3 regions of the Herminiimonas sp. Marseille-P9896 genome follow, and region 1 is predicted to be linked to each of the others. Evidence: predicted binding sites of a transcription regulator. Region 1 holds the regulator's gene; each other region holds the start of a gene.
What was found. The regulator sigma-54, encoded in region 1, starts transcription at its own class of promoters, with help from an activator protein. The targets are predictions, from matches to a motif close to TGGCANGNAANCTGCTTT.
Positions count from the first base shown of each region.

Region 1 (7,283 bases):
TGGAAGCACGGTAACGGATCCGATGCAATATTCCTGTCAGCAAAACTATACGATCTTATCGACGGATGGTTTCTGGAACGGAGGAGCTGGATATAAACTGGATGGCTCTACGGCAGTGGGGAATCAGGACGTAGGATTGGGTGCGCCATATAGTGATGGCGGTACACCGCAGCTCCAGGCACAAACCAGTACCTTGCAACAACGCACAGGCGCTTTGCAACTCAAGTCGGGCAAAGGAAATTGGACCAATGCCACCACATGTCAAGCCAACAGCAATACACAATGTCGTTACAACTGGTCTGCCTGGACCAATGCCTCAAGCTGTACTGTTAGTTACAGTACAGGGAGCGGAAGTTGGAGCATCAGTAACGGAACTGATTGTCAGTATGTAGATGGTTCATGGGCAACCGCGACCACGTGTACTCCGATTACCAAGTCAGTTGCACCTACATATACGGTGGGGACGGCAAGAGCCTGCCGCACGGTATCCAGTAGTGGGGGAACGTCGGATACCCTGGCCGACGTCGCTGCGTATTACTACAACACGGATTTGCGTAACTCCGATGCTACCGGTGCCGACGCAACGGGCACTTGCACCGGCCCGATCATTGCTCCAAGTACCACGGCAAACAATCTGTGTGATAACAATGTCCCTGCGAATGGTCGGGATGTTGCGACCGCGCAGCACATGACTACTTTCACACTGGGCCTGGGTGCACAAGGACAGATGGTGTACGCGCCGAATGATGGCAAGGATTACTGGAACGATACCAGTGGCGATTTCTACGACGTTAAAAACGGTACCACTGCGAATCCTACTAACGGCGTATGTTCATGGCAAAGCAGCGGTGCATGTACCTGGCCTATCCCGGCATCGAATTCGAACGCGAATATTGATGATTTGTGGCATGCAGCGATTAACGGGCATGGTGCATACTTCAGTGCTTCTGACCCGGCTTCCTTGTCGAGTAGCCTGATCAGTGCGCTGACTACGATCGTCAACACGCCTCGCCCTGGTACCGCGGCAGCTGCTGCGAGCAGTAACCCTAACGTCAGTGCTGCTGACAACTATGTTTTCAGTTCTTCATACAAATCAGTGGAGTGGTACGGCGAACTGATACGTCAGCAAATTACGCCTGAAGGTTCGTTGACGGCGCAGAACTGGTCGGCCATGCGCTTGCTCGACTGTGCAACCACTGTGTGGACAGCATCTACCAGCTATGTATTGGGTAGTGCTTTCCGCCAGGGCAATCGATGCTATACGGTGAATACTGCCTATGTCTCAGGCGCTACCTTCAATGCGTCGGGAATAGACGATGCCCATACCTCAGTCGTCAATGCTGATGAAACTGCTGCAACGAGACAACCGGTAGTTCCTTTGACCAGCAGAACCATCTACACCAAAGGTTCCAGCGGGTTGATTTCATTTGAATGGGCTAATTTGTCCAACGCGCAGAAAGCATTTTTTACCGCACCAGCGATCACCTATTCATCCGCGACTTCCGGCTTGTCGCAATTCTGTTCGCCAGCCGGTGGTGCTTGCTTAAGCACTACATTGCAAACGAATAATACGATAGCGACCGGTGGTGCGGCAGGTGAAGCATTGGTTAATTTCTTGCGTGGCGACCGAAGCTATGAAGGCAGTTATTTCCGTCAACGTACGCACATACTGGGCGATATCGTCTCTTCCGAGGCGCGCTATGTGCAAACACCTTTGTATAACTATCTGGATGCGAACTACACTGCGTTTAAAACAGATAAATCCACCCGCGCCGGTGCGGTTTACGTAGGTGCCAATGACGGTATGTTGCATGCGTTTGATGCGACGACAGGTCAGGAACTGTGGTCATATATCCCGAGCATGGTATTGCCGAACCTGTACAAACTGGCCGATAAGAATTATCCGACGGATTCGACTAAGCACCAGTTCTATGTCGATAACTCACCAGAAACTGGTGACATCTGCCCGACTGCTCCTACCACTGCATGTACGTCGGGGCAGTGGAAGACGATACTGGTAGGGGGCTTGAATCGTGGCGGCAAAGGGTACTTCGCACTCGATATCACCAATCCTAGTTCTCCATCATTGTTGTGGGAATTTACAGATCAAAACCTGGGTTACACCTATGGCAATCCAAGCATAGCCAAATTGAAGGATGGTACCTGGGTCGTTTTGCTCCCTTCCGGCTATAACAATACCGACGGAACTGTCAGTGCGGATGTCGGCAAAGGTCGTTTGTATGTATTGAATGCAGGTACGGGTGAGCTCATCAGAAGTATCGCGACGAGTGCTGGTAGTGCAACGACACCGAGTGGATTGTCACGTGTTACCGCGCATGTACTGCAATCATCAACCGACAGTACTGCTATCGCCGCATACGGTGGTGATGTGTTGGGTAATGTGTGGCGCTTCGATATAAATAATGACATCGGTGCGGTGGGGTATGACGCGCAGTTATTGGTCAGCCTGACAGATTCGACTGGTAGGGCGCAACCGCTGACGGCGAAGCCAGCAATAGCGACCTTGAGTGGTAAGCCAGTAGTCTATGTTGGTACGGGACGTTATTTGGGTACCACTGATGTCACTGATAGCAGCACACAATCTTTTTACGCAATCAAAGATAATCTTGATACGGTGACGCTCGGCAATCCTCGCACAGGCAGCAGCAATTTTGTGGCACAGACATTGACTAGTGGCGTTTGTCCTGAGGGTACGTCGTCCACGGTTTGTATTGCCCAGCAGGAGGTGCGTACCAGCACCAATAACGCGGTGGACTGGACGACTAAAAACGGCTGGTACCTGGACTTCCTGAGTGGCGGCGAGCGCTCAAGTACTGATCCTTCGCTGGCTTTGGGTACGCTATTGTTCACGACGATTACACCTCAAGCCTCGACGGTCAGTGCTTGCGGACCTACTACCGGTACTGCGGCCAGCTTTGTTTATGCGTTGAGTTATCTGACAGGTGGCCCTATTAGCACGGCAAATGGTGTGAGCGGGATCAGTCTGGGGTCCGGCCTGGTGACGCGTCCGGTCATGATCATGCAGGCAGATGGTACGGTCCGCGCCTTGATCCGGACGTCGAGTGGTGCTTCGAGCGGTACTGATCTTGGGGGAACCAAAGTTACGGCGCCACCGATAGATCCATCCCCGACAAGCGGTACGCGTCGTGTTTCCTGGCGTGTCCTGAACGCACAGTGAGATGTGCGGGATGATGGCACTAGCCATCATCCCGTCAAGATTCTTGTATGAAAATGCCCGCCTTTATCCGAAAAAAAACCGCTACCGAGCGATTAGCGATGTTGTTGTCGCTCTTCGTTCATGGTGGTCTGGCAGTGGGTTTCGTTTACGCAGTACATGGTAGTGTAGGCGGAGGGACCTATGCGTCAGAATCGTCAGCGATGATAGTAGACTTGCTTAGCGTACAGAAGGAAACAAGGTCAGCAGGCAAATCCATGCAAACAGATATCAATGTCGATAAAACTGACATTGCTAACCATCGTACTAGCACGGCCGATGTCGTGGAGAAATCCGTGGCCTCAAAGGATCAGGCCGATCTTTTGCCGCAAGCACGCGGGTCAGCGGATGCGGCTGCTTCCTCTCTTTTTAATCTCATCGCATTACCCAAGCCATATTATTTTCAGCCCACTGAGCTGACTGAGCAGCCTGCAGTGGTGGTCGATATCTCTCCCGACTTGGACGCACTCTTTGCGAGTGGATTGGCGCAGATGGCAGTGTTGGATTTGTTTATCAATGAGAGTGGTGATATTGACGATGTGCTCATCGAAAACTCTTCTTTGTCCGAGTCTGCGCAGCAACTGATCAAAGACGCTTTCTCTAAAACCAAATTCAATCCCGGCAAAGTGGCGGGGATGCCGGTGAAAAGCCAACTCAAAATTGAAGTCGTGCTGGAAGGTCGCGCAGTCGAAAACATTGCGAAGAAAGCTGAATAAGTGAGGGGCCGTGAATATTACAAAACAAAAAAGGGCGCAATTTGCGCCCTTCATTTTATCTGACCGACTTGCTCGGCCTGCCTTGTATTAAGGCGTTACAGCATCTGACGCATCCGGCAATCGTTTGATCGCATCGTGTTGATGGTCTTGCTGTTTGGTTTTGTATTTGATCACTTGTCGATCGAGCTTGTCGATCAGTGTATCAATGGCAGCGTATAAATTATCTGCAATGCTTTCTGCATGCAGGTCCTTGCCTCTCACACGCAAGTTAATTTCTGCCCTTTGGCGTTTTTCCTTCTCGGGGAGATTGTCTACAGTCAGGATGACCGCAATATCGATAACGTGATCAAAATGTCGTTTGATGCGCTCCAATTTACCTTGTACATATTCGCGGATGGCGGGGGTCAATTCGAGGTGATGTCCACTGATTGTGAGATTCATACAGTGCTCCTATGAAAGTCACTGGAGGTTATGCGCGGTCTTGTGAAGTGACTACGCCGAACACAGCAACGTATAACTACAACAAAAACTACAAAGGACGATATCTACAACGACTTGCGCAGATTGACCGGTGGGATTTTCAGGGCTTCGCGATATTTTGCTACCGTCCGTCTCGCTACCACCATGCCTTGTTCTGCCAGCATGTCGGCAATCTTGCTATCAGAGAATGGAATTTTCGGGTCTTCAGCTCCTATCAATTGTTTGATCAGTGCCCGTATCGCTGTCGATGATGCTTCACCACCGGCTTCTGTTGCGACATGGCTGCCGAAAAAGTATTTCAATTCGAACATCCCGTGGGGAGTCAGCATGTACTTCTGGGTGGTTACACGTGAAATAGTGCTCTCGTGTAGTCCCAGTGTATCAGCTATTTCACGTAAAACAAGCGGTCTCATTGCGACTGCACCGTGCGAAAAGAAGTTCCTCTGACGTTCGACAATTGCCTCGGCGACACGCAGGATGGTGTCGAAGCGCTGGCGCATATTTTTGATCAGCCATTTCGCTTCTTGCAACTGGGAACCAAGCGATGCCTCGCCCTTGCTTTGCTTCAAGATGTTGGCATACATGCTATTAACGCGCAGCCGTGGCATCACGTCGTGGTTCAGCATGACCTGCCAGCCGCTGCGGGTACGCTTGACGATGACGTCAGGTACTACATAGTCGGAAGCATCAGTTGCAAAAATGGAACCAGGATGTGGATTGCATTGCTTGATGATGGCTTGTGCTTCGCGCAAGTCTTCGTCGTCGCAATCCAGTGCCTTGCGTAATTTATTGAAATCGCGCTGCGCAAACAGCGGCAGATGGTTTTCCACGATGGCCAGTGCCATGCGGCGGGTCACCATTGCGACCTTGGGCATACGCCTGATTTGCAGTGCCAGGCACTCGGCAGCGTCACGCGCACCTACACCCGGTGGATCGAAGCTCTGCAGCATCTTGAGAGAGATCTGCAACTCTTCCAGTTCGATTTCCAGTTCTTCCGGCAAGCGTGCATGGATTTCTTCCAGCTCTTCTTCCAGATAGCCGTTGTCATTCAGTGCATCGATGATGAGTTCGAGCAGGGCGCGGTCGCGGTGTTCGCGTACGGTGACGCGCATTTGTTCCAGCAGATGTTCGCGTAGCGTGGTTTCATGCGCTTCCAGTTGCGGTCGGCCATCATCGTCTTCCGGCGCCTTGGAGGTGCGTGCGACGTCGTCGAAACTCCAATCGCTGTCGCCACTCGAGGCTTCCGGTAAATCGGGGCCTTCTGAGCCGCCTTCACTATCCGACGTCTGGGCATTCGCTTCGACGCTGGCGCCCTCCGGTGCAGTACCGCTGGCACCCATCGCACCATCTGCCAGCAGGCGTACCGCGTGATCCAGCGGATCATCGGTACGTTCCAGCATCGGGTTGTCGGCGAGTATTTGTTCCAGTTCCTGGTGCAATTCAAGAGTCGATAACTGCAGCAAACGGATGGACTGCTGCAGTTGTGGCGTAAGCGCCAGATGTTGGGAGACTCGTAGTTGCAGGGATTGCTTCATAGATGTTTTTTCTTCCGCTTACATGCGGAAGTGTTCACCTAAGTAAACGCGGCGTACCGATTCGTTGGCGATGATGTCATCCGGTCGTCCGCTGGCCAGGACCGCACCCTGGTTGATGATGTAAGCGCGATCACAGATGCCGAGTGTTTCGCGCACATTGTGATCGGTGATCAGGACGCCGATGCCGCGCTCTTTCAGGAAGCGCACAATGCGCTGGATTTCAATCACCGCGATAGGGTCGACACCTGCAAATGGTTCGTCCAGCAGCACGAAGCGCGGATTGGTGGCCAGTGCACGGGCGATTTCCACACGGCGGCGTTCGCCACCGGACAAGGACATGGCCTGGTTCTCGCGCAGCTTTTCGATTTGCAGGTCGGCTAGCAGCGTATCCAGGCGCTGTTCGAGTAGCGCACCATTGAGTGGCTTGCCATCGACGCGCTGCAGTTCAAGGACGGCGCGGATATTGTCTTCTACACTCAGTTTGCGGAAGACCGATGCTTCCTGCGGCAGGTAAGACAAGCCCAGTTGTGCCCGCTTGTGGATAGGCTGGCGTGAGATGTCGACGCCATCCAGTTCGATGCGTCCGGCGTCGGATGGTACCAGACCCACGATCATGTAGAAGGAGGTGGTTTTACCCGCGCCGTTGGGGCCGAGCAAACCGATGACTTCGCCGCTTTCGACTTGCAGCGCAACATCGCGCACCACCTGGCGCGCGCCGTAGCTTTTTTGTAATCCGTTGACGATCAACTTGCTGGACATCTTATTTTGCCTTTGTATCTGCGGCACGCGGTTGGATCACGGCCTTGATGCGGCCGCCGCCTTGTTTGCTGTCGCCGCTTGAGGTGTTGTGTACGGTAAAGAATTCAGCGCGTGTATCGTAGGAGATGAATTCACCTTCAACTTCATCGGTAGGCTTGCCGTTTTCCAGGCGACGCATGCGTGCCTTGGTGTACAACTTCATGATTTCAGCCTTGTCATCGTATTCAATGCGTTCGGCCTGGCCTTCTATCCATTGGTCGGGGCCACCATCACGTTTTTGCTTGAAGTTCGCCAGTGCATCGGACGAGCCGTACAGAGTGATGAACTGATAGCCTGCAGGATCCTGCTTGACCACCATTTTGTTGGCTTTCATCAGGATGGTGCCACGTGTTAACACGACATTGCCAGTGAAGGTGTTGATCTGCTTGAGGTCGTCGTATTCCATTTTATTGGCTTCGACATTGGTGGGCTTGGTCGCGTCCGCTTTTTCGGCGTAGGAGACCAAGGCAGTGCCCAGGCCGCAGAGAACCAGAAGTACGGAGAAGAAACGTTTCATGA
Region 1 is NZ_CAJEVT010000001.1:583,131-590,413, forward strand. Features, by position in the region: gene H7U06_RS02855 (pilus assembly protein) at 1-3,199, shown strand, start outside; gene H7U06_RS02860 (energy transducer TonB) at 3,247-3,951, shown strand; gene hpf (ribosome hibernation-promoting factor, HPF/YfiA family) at 4,039-4,392, opposite strand; gene H7U06_RS02870 (RNA polymerase factor sigma-54) at 4,497-5,966, opposite strand; gene lptB (LPS export ABC transporter ATP-binding protein) at 5,985-6,725, opposite strand; gene lptA (lipopolysaccharide transport periplasmic protein LptA) at 6,727-7,281, opposite strand.

Region 2 (7,283 bases), on a different contig from region 1:
CATGCAAAATGCGGCAGCACCAGCCAGCGTTGCCACCAAGCCCAAAGTGAAGGGGGGCAAATTATCTTTGCGTCCTTTCTTCCTGGCCGTGGTGCCACCTGTACTCGGCCTGATTTTCCTGGTGCTGGTATGGGAAATCATCGCCGTGAAAAACAGCGGTATTCCATCGCCATCACTGACGCTGAAGTCGGCGATAGAGCTGTTCTCCGATCCGTTCTACAGCAATGGCCCGAATGATCAGGGCATAGGCTGGAATATCCTGGCGTCGCTGAAACGGGTAGGCGTCGGTTTCGGTCTGGCTGCATTGGTCGGTATTCCGCTGGGCTTCATGATAGGCCGTTTCTCTTTCCTGTCGGGCATGTTCAATCCCATCATCAGCTTGTTGAAGCCGGTGTCGCCGCTGGCATGGTTGCCTATCGGCCTGCTGGTATTTAAGGCAGCGGATCCGGCTGCGATCTGGTCCATCTTTATCTGCTCGATCTGGCCGATGATTATCAACACTGCAGTCGGTGTGCAGCGCGTGCCGCAAGACTATATGAACGTCGCCAAGGTGTTGAACCTGTCCGAGTGGAAGATCATCACCAAGATTCTGTTTCCATCGGTACTGCCTTATATGTTGACAGGCGTACGTCTGGCGATCGGTACCGCGTGGCTGGTCATCGTCGCGGCCGAAATGCTGACTGGTGGCGTCGGTATCGGTTTCTGGGTATGGGATGAGTGGAACAACCTGAACGTGGCACACATCATCATCGCCATTGTGGTCATAGGCATAGTCGGCCTGGTGCTGGAACAAGTGCTGGTTGCTATTGCCAAATTCTTTAGCTACGAAGATGTGAAAAATTGACGCCGGCTGCAAGCGATCTCAACGTATAGGAAAGCACCATCATGGATAACATACATAGCAAGTTCATCGATATACAGCATGCGGAAATGTCCTTTCATACCAAGAAAGGTGTGTTCAATGCGCTGAACGATATCAATCTGACGGTAGCGAAAGGTGAGTTCATCACCCTGATCGGGCACTCCGGTTGTGGCAAGTCAACACTGCTCAATCTAATCGCAGGCCTGACGCATGCGACCAACGGCATGCTGCTGTGTGCCAATCGCGAAATAGCCGGGCCGTCGCCGGAGCGCGCAGTGGTGTTTCAGAATCATTCGCTGCTACCGTGGCTGACCTGCTATGAGAATGTGTACCTGGCAGTAGAGCGCGTATTCGGCAGCACCGAAGCAAAAAGCAAATTGCGTGAACGTACCAAGGCTGCGCTGGCGCTGGTTGGCCTGACACATGCAGAGCAAAAACGGCCGAATGAAATCTCCGGTGGCATGAAGCAACGTGTCGGCATCGCGCGTGCCTTGTCGATGGAGCCCAAGGTATTGTTGATGGATGAACCTTTCGGTGCGCTGGATGCATTGACGCGTGCACACTTGCAGGATGAGTTGCTGAAGATAGTCGCAGCAACCGGGTCCACCGTGGTGATGGTGACGCATGATGTCGATGAAGCCGTACTCTTGTCCGACAAGATCGTCATGCTGACCAATGGTCCGTCCGCCACCATAGGCGAAATTCTGGAAGTGAAACTGGCGCGTCCACGAGAGCGGGTGGCGTTGGCGCAGGATCCTTTGTACTCGCAATACCGGACAGCGGTGCTGGAGTTCCTGTATCACCGTCAGTCGCATCCGTCCAAGGAAGCGGCTTGATCTGACTGGCTTTGCGGAACCATGGATCCGCAAAGCCAGTTTTGTAGCTCTGCGTTAACGTATCACCAGCAAGTACAGCAACAAGAGATTCAACACGATGGAGATGGCCGCCACTGCACGCCACAGGGAAGCAGGATCACGTTCTGCCAGTGGCTTGGGGGTAATCGCAGGCAGCGGCCGACTCGCGCCACGTTCCAGTGCCAGCAGAAATTCTTCTGCAGTTTCGAAACGATCTGCCGGATCGCGTGCGACTGCTTTCAGTAAAACATTCTCCAGCCATAGCGGTAAATCAGGTCGGTAACGGCTGGGTGGTATGGCTTCGCCAAAGCGCGGTGTCTGGAACGGTTCGATTTCTCCGTAAGGGAAATGCCGTGTCAGCAATAAATATAGCGTCACACCAGTTGAGTACAAATCGGTTTGTTGTGAGGCTGGCGCATTATTGAACTGCTCAGGTGCGAGGAAGGATGGCGTACCGGCACGCGGTGCGCGCACTTCATCTTCTGCTTCCAGCCCGGATTGCGCGACGCCCAGATCGAGTATGCGCAACTCGCCATCCTTGCCCAGATGGATATTGCCCGGCTTGATATCGCGATGAATGATGCTGCGCCTGTGCAGCGCACCTATCGCACGGACCAGCTTGGTGCCGTGCGCAATGACATCCGGTATCGTGAAATGTTCACCGGCATCCAGATGCTGTTGCAGCGTATTACCGTCATGCCAGGTCGTGAGGTAATACAGGTAGGTCTTGTTTTCCGGTGTAATGATTTGCGGGAAGAAGCGTGCGACGACGCGCTTGGTCAGCCATTCCTCATGCGCAAAGGCAGAGCGTTCATGTACATCCTGCGCGCGATCAGGATGCAAGGTCTTCAGCACTAGGTAGCGCGGCGTCTGATTCGCGGCACGCGGTTCGGAGACGCGGTAGAGCAGGGTGGTGTTGGATGCGTGTATCTGTTCCTCGACCGTATAGCCGTCTATTTGCTGCCCGACCTTGAGCTTGGGCGGTACCGGGAAATGCTGCGAGCCGGATAGCGCATCGCGCAGATTCGTTTCCGGCAACGCATCGACCCGTACCACCAGCGCGCTGACATTATCTTGCGCACCGGCTGCCAGTGCCTTGTCGATCAGCGTATGTGCGATGGCTTCTGTTTCCTGTTGCTTGCCGACCAGCTGCAACAACTGCTCTTTCAGATCGTATTCCGATACCGAAGCCCACACACCATCGGTGGCCAGCAGGAAGGCATCGCCTTCATGCAACTCACCCATGCCATGATCGATCGCCAGTTGCGAGTCCAGTCCGATAGCACGTGTCAGCACGTGCTGCATTTCCGGACGATCCCACACGTGATCGGCAGTCAGGCGAGTCAGCACACCATCACGTAACAGATACAGACGTGTATCACCGACGTGTGCGAAATAATAAAAATTGCCGCGCAACACCAGCGCCGTCAGCGTGGTTGCCATCCCGGCCAGCTCGGCACGTATCGAACCCTGGTGCTGCACCCAGCTATTGATGGCCTTGAGGACGCGATCCAGTGATTGCGTTACCGGCCAGGTATCGGAAGTCGCGTAGTAATCGCTGAGCAAGCCACGTATCGTGTACTCGGATGCTTCGCGTCCGCCTTCATTGCCCGATACACCATCCGCGATCGCTGCGATCATGCCCTTGCTCGACAATTCGGGTTCGTCCGGCATGACCATGCCGACAAAATCCTCATTGTGCGGACGCAGACCGGCGCGCGTCGAATAAGCGGCGGTGAGTGTCAGCGGCATGGCAGCGGGGTTAAAAGCATGATGGGCATGGCTGGTTCAGATCTTTGCATTGGTCATGGCAGCGCTGCCCCAGGTTGTGCGCCAGCGATTTTTCACTGCCGACAAACCGAGCAAGGCAACAATGGCCAGTGCGGCAAAGACGATCAGACCACCCTGGTAGCTGCCCGTCAATTGTTTGGAGTAACCGAGGCTGGAGGCCAGATAGAAGCCGCCGATACCACCGGCCATGCCGACCAGTCCGGTCATGACGCCGATTTCCTTGCGGAAGCGCTGTGGTACCAACTGGAATACTGCGCCATTGCCGACGCCGAGTGCCAGCATCGCCAATACAAAGATCGCGACCGCTGCCATCGCCGACGACAGGCCGAAGCTGGCGATCAGCATGAAGCTGGCTGCTAGCATATACATCATCGACAAAGTCTTGATGCCGCCGATGCGGTCAGCCAGGCGGCCACCCAAAGGACGCACGGCGGAACCGGCAAACACGCAGGCGGCGGTGAAATAGCCTGCGGTCACCGGCGATAAACCATATTGACCATTGAAGTAAATCGTCAGCGACGAAGCCAGGCCGGAGAAACCACCGAAGGTCACGCTATAGAAGAACATAAACCACCAGGCATCCTTGTCCTTGAGCACGTGCAGATATTCGACCAGTGATTTAGGTGGCGGGGCGGACGGAGCATCTTTGGTAAAGACCAGATAGACCAGGAATGCGATGCTGAGTGGAATCAGGCACAGGCCGAATACGTTTTGCCAGCCGAACAGGATAGCCAGCGTCGGCGCAAACAGCGCGGCGAAAGCGGTACCTGAATTACCGGCACCGGCAATCCCGAGCGCCGTGCCCTGGTGTTCCGGCGGATACCAGCGCGAAGCCAGTGGCAGGGCAACGGCAAAGGCAGCACCGGCGAAACCGAGGATGACACCGAAGGTCAGCATGGTGTGATAGCTGCTGAGGTCACCCAGCCACGCCCACAACAAACCGCTCATGACGATGACCTGGCCGATGATGCCCGCCTTCTTGGGTTTCAGGTGATCGACTAATACACCCATCACGATACGCAGCAAGGCGCCAGCCAATAGCGGTGTTGCCACCATTAAACCTTTTTGCGCCGCAGTCAGTCCGAGGTCGCCGGAGATTTGAACGGCCAGCGGCCCGAGAATGACCCAGACCATAAAACTCAGGTCGAAGTAAAAGAAGGAAGCAAGCAGGGTCGGTGTGTGACCAGCTTTCCAGAATGACGTTTTTTGCATGAGAACTCGCAGAGTTAGACAGGGTTGCGTCTAAATATGCAAAGGCCATGCCACTTTAGTGCGGACGTGATCCACGAATGGGCGTGCACTTTTCACGTGTTGACGAATATGGGGGGCTGCACCAAATAAACCGGCTGCCGCACTTGTTGAGTGCGAAATGCAACTTTAAATGGTGCGGAAACAGTAGTCCCTTACCGAAAGTGCACTAAAAGTAAAACTGGCATTTGTTTTGCTTATTTAAATTTGCGAACAACAAATCTGTGGGATGCAGCGATGAAAAAAATGAAATTGGTCATGGTTGGTAACGGTATGGCAGGCGTGCGTACTTTGGAAGAACTGCGCAAGATCGCTCCTGACTTATATGACATCACGGTATTTGGCGCGGAAGCGTACGCCAACTACAACCGTATTCTGCTGTCGCCCGTACTGGCGGGTGAGCAAACCATCAAGGACATCATGCTCAACGATGTCGACTGGTATGCGGAGAATGACATCACCCTGCACCTGGGGAAAAAGATCGTCGAGATCGACCGCGTCAAACGTGTGGTGATAGCCGACGACGGTACCGTCGCACCGTATGACCGCCTGCTGATGGCAACCGGCTCGAATCCTTTCATGCTGCCGATACCAGGCAAGGATCTGGAAGGCGTGATCTCCTATCGCGACATACAAGATACCAACGCGATGATAGAAGCGGCCAAGGTACACAAGCAGGCGGTCGTTATCGGTGGCGGCTTGCTGGGACTGGAAGCAGCGAACGGCCTGAAGCTGCGCGGTATGGAAGTAACCGTCGTGCATTTGCCGACCACCCTGATGGAACGTCAGCTCGACGAAGCGGCAGGCAAGATGCTGCAAAAATCTCTGGAAGACCGAGGCTTGAATTTCTTGCTGGGTAAGAATTCGCAAGAAATCATCAGCGACGCGAACGGTCGCGTGCAAGCCTTGCGTTTCACCGACGGCACCGAAATCCCGACACAACTGCTTGTGATGGCGGTCGGTATCCGTCCGAACACTGCGCTGGCTGAATCCGCCGGCCTGCATTGCAATCGCGGCATCGTCGTCAACGACACCATGCAAACCTATGACCCGCGCGTGTACGCAGTCGGTGAATGTGTGAACCATCGCGGTACGGCGTATGGCCTGGTTGCGCCTTTGTTTGAAATGGCCAAGGTGTGCGCGAATCACCTGGCGAACTTCGGTATCGGTCGTTACCAGGGTTCGGTCACTTCGACCAAGCTGAAAGTAACTGGCATTGATTTGTTCTCGGCTGGTGAATTCCTTGGTGGAGAAGGGACGGAAGAAATCCTGCTGTCCGATCCTATCGGCGGTGTCTATAAAAAGCTGGTGTTGAAAGACGACAAGCTGATCGGTGCCTGCCTGTATGGCGATACGGTCGACGGCAGCTGGTACTTCAACCTGCTGCGCGAAGGTAAAGACATCAGCGAGATCCGCGACACCCTGATGTTTGGCGAAGCCAACACTGGTCGTCCCGGCGACGTTGGTCACGAAGGTTTCAGCAAGGCAGCAGCGATGCCGGATACCGCTGAAGTATGCGGCTGTAACGGCGTGTGCAAAGGCACCATCGTCAAAGCGATCAAGGAAAAAGGCTTGTTCACGATCGAAGACGTGCGCAAACACACCAAGGCTTCCGCCTCCTGCGGTTCCTGTACCGGTCTGGTTGAGCAAATCATCATGGCTACTGCCGGTGGTGATTACTCGGCATCGAACAAAGCCAAGCCGATGTGCGGATGTACTGACCATACACATCAGGAAGTGCGTGATGCGATCAAGGCCGAGAAGTTGTTAACGGTTGCCGGCGTGATGGCGCATATGAACTGGCGTACGCCGAACGGCTGCTCCAGCTGCCGTCCTGGCATTAACTACTACCTGATCTCGACCTGGCCGGGGGAAGCGAAGGATGATCCGCAATCGCGCTTCATCAACGAACGTGCACACGCGAATATCCAAAAAGATGGCACTTTCTCCGTCATCCCGCGCATGTGGGGCGGCGAAACCAACTCGTCGGAGCTGCGCCGCATCGCTGACGTGGTCGATAAATTCAAGATTCCTACCGTCAAGGTCACAGGCGGACAACGTATCGATTTGCTGGGTGTGAAGAAAGAAGATTTGCGCGCGGTCTGGCAAGACCTCGGCATGCCATCCGGCCTCGGTTACGCCAAGGGTTTGCGCACCGTAAAAACCTGCGTGGGTTCCGAATGGTGCCGTTTCGGTACCCAGGATTCAACCAAAATGGGGCAGCAACTCGAACATCAACTGGCACGCATGTATGCACCGCATAAGGTCAAGCTGGCAGTCTCGGGCTGTCCGCGTAATTGTGCCGAAGCCGGTATCAAGGACGTGGGCGTGATCGGTGTTGATTCGGGCTGGGAAATCTATGTCGGCGGTAACGGCGGCATCAAAACCGAAGTGGCTGAATTCTTCGTCAAACTTAAAACGCATGAAGAAGTACTGGAGTACGCCGGCGCCTTCCTGCAACTGTATCGCGAAGAAGGCTGGTACCTGGAACGAACCGTGCATTACCTCGCACGTGTAGGCCTGGATCA
Region 2 is NZ_CAJEVT010000004.1:260,914-268,196, forward strand. Features, by position in the region: gene ntrB (nitrate ABC transporter permease) at 1-844, shown strand, start outside; gene H7U06_RS15870 (ABC transporter ATP-binding protein) at 886-1,698, shown strand; gene H7U06_RS15875 (bifunctional protein-serine/threonine kinase/phosphatase) at 1,753-3,468, opposite strand; gene H7U06_RS15880 (NarK/NasA family nitrate transporter) at 3,505-4,719, opposite strand; gene nirB (nitrite reductase large subunit NirB) at 4,993-7,283, shown strand, end outside.
Region 2: a site for sigma-54 is predicted at 4,938-4,955, ahead of nirB (nitrite reductase large subunit NirB). Genes of this name have one in related genera too.

Region 3 (7,283 bases), 450 kb from region 1:
TAAAAATAAAATCGCTCCACCATTCAAGGAAGCGCACTTCGACATTCTGTATGGCGAAGGCACATCGCGTGAAGGTGAAATCCTCGATTTGGGCGCCGATGCCAAAATCGTTGAAAAGTCGGGCGCCTGGTATAGCTATAACGGCGAACGCATCGGCCAGGGTAAGGACAATGCACGTAATTACCTGAAAGAGCGTCCGGAACTGGCACGCGAAATCGAAAACAAGGTACGTGCTTCGCTGGGCGTGCCTGAATTGAGCCCGATCAAGGCGGATGAACCAGCTGCAAAGAAATCTTCGGCCAAGGAAAGCAAAGAAGCCAAAGAACTGAAAGAAGTTGAATAAGGTACAGCGTCGCTGCACTTGATTCAAAGTTTGATATTAACGAGCGCCCGCGCTGAAGGACTCATATGGCAAAACTGCAAGTGAGTCTGAAAGCGCGGGCGCTTCGCTATTTATCGGCACGCGAACACAGTCGGCAAGAGTTGGGACGCAAGCTGGCGCGCTATGCGCAAGAGGGCGACGACGTCGAAGCCTTGCTCGATACGCTGGAAGCAGCGAAGTTTCTTTCACAAAGTCGCTTTTCCGAATCGCTGGTACACAGACGTGCGGCTCGCTTCGGCAATAGCCGCATCATGTCTGAATTAAAAAGTCATGGCATAGATCCAGAGTCGCTGACTGACATCAAGGCGAATCTGGAAACAGATGAGTTTGCGCGCGCACGCGGAGTGTGGGAGCGCAAGTTTGGTACGGTGGCAACGAGTCAGGAAGAGCGGGCCAAGCAGATGCGTTTTTTGATGCAGCGCGGATTTTCGCATCGGGCGATACAGGCTGCGATGCGTGCAACAAATACAGACGAAGATTGAAATGCCAGTCTGTGTTTATAAGAACCACAGACTGGCAGACATGATTAGTGATCCATCAGGGCTTTGACATGCACTGCCGTGCTTGAAGCCAAACCTTCCAGGCTGTAACCACCTTCCAGTATAGAAACGATGCGTCCTGCGCAGGTTTCGTCAGCGATTTTCATCAATTCACGTGTAACCCAGTCAAAGTCATCATCCTGCAACTTTAGACCTGCCAGCGGATCCAGGTGATGCGCATCGAAGCCGGCTGAAATAATGATCAGTTCGGGATTGAAGGCACGGATAGCGGGCAGCATTTTTGCTGCAGTCTGTTCGCGGAACAAGGCCGAATCACAACCGCGTGGCAGCGGCACGTTGACGATATTGTGCGACACGCCGGTTTCCTTTTCGAGGCCGGTACCCGGATAGAAATGTGACTGATGGCTGGATGCATAGAACAATTCCGGCCGGTCATAAAACGCTGCTTGCGTACCGTTACCGTGATGGACGTCGAAATCGATGACGGCTACGCGTTCCAGCTTGTGTACTTCGTAGGCATAGGCCGCAGCAATCGCCGCCTGATTGAAAATGCAAAAACCCATCGCACGGCTGGGTTCGGCGTGGTGACCACATGGGCGGGTTGCGCAGAATACGTTATGCGCTTCGTTGTCCAGCACCAGGTCTACACCCGCGCAGGCTGCGCCTACACAGCGCATGACGGCTTCCAGCGAACCTGGCGACATGACGGTATCGCCGCCATCCAGCGGCATGGTGCCACGGTAGGGTGATGCGTCTTCAACGTCGAGTACAAAGTCTTCGGTATGGATGAGTAACACCTGTTCACGTGTGCCCATAGGCGCTTCGCGCCACTCTGCCGCGGCAAATTCCGGTACGCGCAAGGCGCGCAGGACGGCCTTCAAACGCTCCGGAGATTCAGGATGTCCGGAGCCAGGTTTGTGTTCCAGGCAGGCGTCGTGCGTATAGATAACTGTGGTCATATTTAATTATTGATGCCAGCTGTGGCGGCATCTTCTCCTTGATAAAAACCTGAATAGCGGATGCGTCGTTGCGCCCCGATCTGTGCATGCCTGCCATTATAGAGGCGCATTCCCGGGCAGGCGACTATAGCCGGCCGATTTAAACGACGGCTTCCTGGTATGCGGTAAGCAAGACAGTTTTATTGCGTTGACTGTGGCCGGATAGCGGTAAACGTCCATTTTTGGCCTGAAAGCAGGATATGATCTGTTCCTGTCAGGAATGTAAGTTCGCCTGTAGAAGAGTAATTCGTACTTTCACCGCCTAAAACCCAGCCGCTAATCTGCCATCTTTATGACGTATTCCGTCGAGCTTCAATTCGCCGCCAAAACCGATACGGGTTTGGTGCGTGCGCATAATGAAGATGCGGTGGAAATCAGTGAGGTACACAAAGCAGTCGTTTTGGCTGATGGTATGGGCGGCTACAACGCTGGCGAAATTGCCAGCGGCATCGCGACTACCGTTTTCCGCGCCGCGCTGGAACAGCAATTACAGCAAGTGCAGGAAAAAGGCCGTGCCACCAGCAGCAAGTCTTTGCAGCGACTGGTAGTGGACTCAGTCAGCGCTGCTAATGAGCAGATACTTGAGGTGGCACGCATCCAGCCGCAGTACAGCGGCATGGGTACGACACTGGTCGCCGCTTTATTCCATCATGACCGGGTTGTCGTCGCACACGTCGGCGATTCCCGGGCCTATCGTTTCCGGCGGGGACAACTGACACAAATCACTCGCGATCATTCGCAACTGCAGGAACAGATCGATGCTGGACTGGTAAGTCCGGAGTGGGCACGTTTCGCACCGAATAAAAACCTGATTACGCGTGCGTTAGGGGTGGCCGCGCAAGTTGATGTAGAAGTGAATGATTACCAGACCGAGGGCGGCGATATCTACTTGCTGTGCTCGGATGGTCTGTCCGACATGTTGGGCAGTGAACAGATGAGCGCGATGCTGGCTGATAACGATACGGATCTTGAATTATTATGTAGTTCGCTGGTGCAAGCGGCAAATGACAATGGCGGGCGCGATAACATTTCCGTCATCCTGGTCCAGGTTGTATCAAGCATGCCCGCGCCTAAAGCGTGGTGGGAACGTCTGGCGGCCAGCTTCAAATCCTGACTTGGCATAGATATTGATAGTGTGGTCGTTGAACCCGCCTAAACAGGTGTAAACAGATAAGCAAGAAGAAAGCTGGGAAGTAATAATGCCTACGATTATTTTGGCAAAAGACGGTATCGCCTTGCAGAAATTCCAGTTGTTGAAAGAGCGCACCAGCATAGGCCGGCGTTCCTATAACGACATCGTCATAGATGCGGCCGGAATCAGCGCTGAACATGCGGTGATCATTTCACATCCGGTCGGATGTTATTTTGAAGACCTGGGCAGTACCAATGGCAGCCAGATTAACGGCAGGGTCGTCACGAAACATTTGCTGGAAGACAGTGATGTGATTGCACTTGCTACGCATACCATTCAGTATTGCGCGACTGCCAGCATGGACGATTCCATCATGGTATTGGCTGACAATATAAGTGGCATGGAAGATCTGGGCGATATCCAGCAAATTACCGAACCATCGTATCGCGATTCAATAGAAGCAACCATGAGTACAACCGCTGTAATCAAAATCCTCAACGGAGCCAGTGCGGGCAAGGAAGTGGTCTTGAACAAGGTCCTGACGACCATAGGTCGCCCGGGCCGGCATGTCGCCGTATTCGCGATAGGCCCGCAAGGCTATAGCCTGACCCATGTCGAAGGCGAAGATTATCCAGTGGTCAACGGGGCATCGATAGGCATGCTGACCCAGAGCCTGAACAATGGCGACCAAATCCACCTGTCGGGTACTGACATCGTTTTTCTGCATGAGGCCTGACGTATTCCTGCGTCGCTGCACTGCCGCAAGACAAAATTTATCGCACCATGTGACAAATTTTGGCGCGGCTCTAACCAAAATTGTTACTTTTCGTTAAATAATTGTGACAATCTCGCAAGATTGGGCTGAATTTGGGGTGGCACAGCGATTGCTGTATGTCTGTCAGGGTGGAAAAGCTACCTGTATTCCCAAACCAGGAGAAAAAGATGAAATCGATGAAAATGATGAAGAAAGCACAAAGCGGTTTTACGCTGATCGAATTGATGATCGTTGTGGCGATTATTGGTATTTTGGCTGCGGTAGCGATTCCACAGTATCAGGATTATGTGACACGTGCGAAGTTGGCGAAAGTTAATGCGGCTGTGGATTCCCTGAAGCTTGCACAGGCGGAATATATGCAAAACAATAACGGTACTGCATCGACCTCGTTGACTAGCTTGGGTATTGGGACTCCGACGCTCACTAATGAAGTTACTAACTTGGCACTGGATGGATCGGGTAATATTGCTGCGACTCTTGGCAATATTGGTTCTCCATATAACGGTGCTGTAGTTACATTTACTCCGCAAGCAAGTGAAACGGCTGTAACTTGGGCTATCAGTTGCTCTGGTTATACTGCTTCTACGAAAACCAATGGGATTATGACTAAAGTATTTGGCCCAGTAGATGCAAGTTGCTAATCCAGTAGCTTTGGGTGAAAGGGACTCTGAGGAGTCCCTTTTTTATTATTCATAAGTAGCGATGTGATGAATCCATAAATGTGCAAAAGAGGGATACCTTCTATTTGGGTTGTGCTATGCATAGCCTTATTAGCTGCCGCGCTTTATCTTCCTTTTCTTGGTAATGGTCTGGTATTCGACGATCACGGCTTGTTCACAAGCATGATGGTTTATGACAGTGCGCTGTTACCGTTTGATCTTCAGCCACGAACATTCCCCTATTTCACGCTTGGACTGATACAGGTCTTGAGTGGAAGTATTGAAGTCAATCGCATCTTCAACATTGCCCTGCATTTGGCTTGCGCCTTCACGCTATTTTTTTTGTTAAGAGATTTATTGCAGCAGGCTATAAGGGAGTCAAACTTCCAGCGCATAGACATCAGGCCAGATCCGGCACGTGCGCAGCTGCTTGCAGGCCTGGGTGCGTGCATTTTTACAATTCATCCGATTGCTGTATACGGTGTTGCCTATCTCGCCCAACGTACGATTCTATTTGCAACACTGTTTTCTCTTCTTTCACTCTGGTTTTATCGTCGGGCATTCGAGAAAAACAGAGCAGCAGATTTGTTCACTGCCGCGTTGTTTTACTCGATGGCTATTTTTTCCAAGCAGCATGCAATCATGTTGCCTTTGGCAGGAATATTTCTGACCGCTTTGTATCAACAGAATTTGGGTTCAATTTACAAGCGGATTTCGCTTTATCTTGTGTTGTGTTTTCCCGCCGCATGGCTGGTCTTGTCTATGACGACACAAGTTGTCGCGACCAGTTATGAGCCGTCTGTCGGGGCGATGGTGGTGCAGATGAATAAGGCCGTTGTGTTGCAACATGAGACTGCAATACTGGATCAGCCTTGGGGGAGGTGGCTGGTCAGTATATTAATGCAGGCGGGTTTCTTTTTTGACTATTTCTTTTATTGGATAGTGCCCGACGTGAGGGTGCTTTCGGCGGATATGCGGTTTGATTTCGTCGACATCTGGTTTTCGTGGGCAACTTACCTGAAGGCGATTCTCTTCTTTTTATCGCCGTTGATTGCTGTTTATTTTTTGCGGAAAAAGGGGCTGGTTGCGCTATTTTGCTGTGGATTTTTGTATAGCTGGTTTCTTTTTTTGACAGAATTGGCCGCGGTGCGTTTTCAGGAACCATTTGTTTTATACAGAAGTTATTTATGGGCACCGGGCTACTTCATCATGCTGGTGGCCGTATGTGCACATTTTTCGAGCCGTTGGTTAATGATTGCAGCAACGCCATTGTTGATTATTTGTTTTTTGTTGGCGCGAGATCGTCTGCATAGCTTTTCTGACGAAAGCGCACTATGGAAAGATGCTGCCCAAAAGCTGACGTCAACGGAGCTTGTGGGTAGCGATCGAATTTTTTATAACCGAGGCAATGCGTATTTGGCAGAGAAAAAATATGCGGAAGCAATTGCGGACTATTCGTTGATGATTCAGCGAAATCCTACGTTTCCGTATGCTTACTATAATCGCGGTCTGGCTTACTCGTCTCTAAAACAGAATAAAGAAGCGCTCGCCGATGTTGATTACTCACTATCGCTTGATCCTAATAATGCAGCCGCAATGTACACGCGGGGTTTTATTCTTGAAGAGCAAGGATGTTTTGAGCAAGCCAGGGGTGCGTATGCGAGCAGTCTGGCTTTGGGTAACCGCGTTGCGAAACTGAAGCTCGGTGAGCTGGATAAGAAAAGTGCTATGCGCAAATCTGTTAAGCAGGGCACAGAAATCGGCGCTTGCCCTGAGTAATCCTTTGTTTATGGGGCGCTGAGACTACCATCAGTAGTCGACCAGCTCCCCGACTTCCCACCATGCTTTTCCTCCACCCGGACGTCAGACATCACCATCCCTCTATCCACCGCCTTGCACATATCGTAAATCGTCAACAAACCGATTTGCACGGCGGTCAGTGCTTCCATCTCAACGCCGGTTTTGCCGAAGGTTTCAACTTGTGCGGTACATGTAACGCTGGAGTTCGCTTCGTTTACCGCGAAATCTACCGTGACGCGGGTCAGGGCGAGTGGGTGGCATAGCGGGATCAGGTCGCTGGTGCGCTTGGCACCCATGATGGCGGCGATGCGCGCGATGCCCAGTACATCGCCTTTTTTGGCGGTACCTGAAGTAATGATGGCCAGCGTTTCCGCTTTCATGCGGATGACGCCGCTGGCTATCGCGATGCGGTGGGTTTCATTTTTGCTGCCGACATCGACCATATGCGCCTGGCCGGTGGCATCGAAATGGGTCAGGCCGTCGTTGGCGGCTGTGTTGTCTTTATTTGTAGTCATGGTGACAAAAGGGCGGGGAAGCGCCAGAGGTGGAACGTTTGCAATGAGCAGGTATCATAGCATCGTGAAACTGAAATTCATTATTCCTTCTGCTATTTCCTCATCACGACCATGGCTGCGCTCGCTGGCTATGGCGGGCTTGTTGGCATGCGTGAGCATGCCGGGATTGGTCGCGCCCGTGCACGCGCAATCGCTGCCCAGCCTGGGTGATACCGAACGCGAGGCTTTGTCGCCGTTGATGGAGCGCAAGCTGGGTGAACAGATCATGCGCGAGATCAAGCGTAATCGCGATTATCTGAGCGATGCTCCGTTGCAAGAATATTTGAATAATCTGGGCGCCAGCCTGCTGACCGTGCGTCCGGAAGCACGTGGTGAAGCACAATACGATTTCTTTTTCTTTGCGGTACGCGATCCCATGCTCAACGCGTTCGCCTTGCCGGGTGGATTCATAGGTGTGCATTCGGCGCTGGTGCTGGCGGCGCAGAATGAGTCCGAATTGGCCTCGGTGATGGCGCATGAGAT
Region 3 is NZ_CAJEVT010000001.1:1,036,559-1,043,841, forward strand. Features, by position in the region: gene recA (recombinase RecA) at 1-343, shown strand, start outside; gene recX (recombination regulator RecX) at 409-864, shown strand; gene H7U06_RS05050 (histone deacetylase family protein) at 909-1,841, opposite strand; gene H7U06_RS05055 (Stp1/IreP family PP2C-type Ser/Thr phosphatase) at 2,173-2,994, shown strand; gene H7U06_RS05060 (FHA domain-containing protein) at 3,080-3,748, shown strand; gene H7U06_RS05065 (pilin) at 3,964-4,428, shown strand; gene H7U06_RS05070 (tetratricopeptide repeat protein) at 4,507-6,225, shown strand; gene moaC (cyclic pyranopterin monophosphate synthase MoaC) at 6,234-6,761, opposite strand; gene H7U06_RS05080 (M48 family metalloprotease) at 6,805-7,283, shown strand, end outside.
Region 3: a site for sigma-54 is predicted at 3,886-3,903, ahead of H7U06_RS05065 (pilin). Genes of this name have one in related genera too.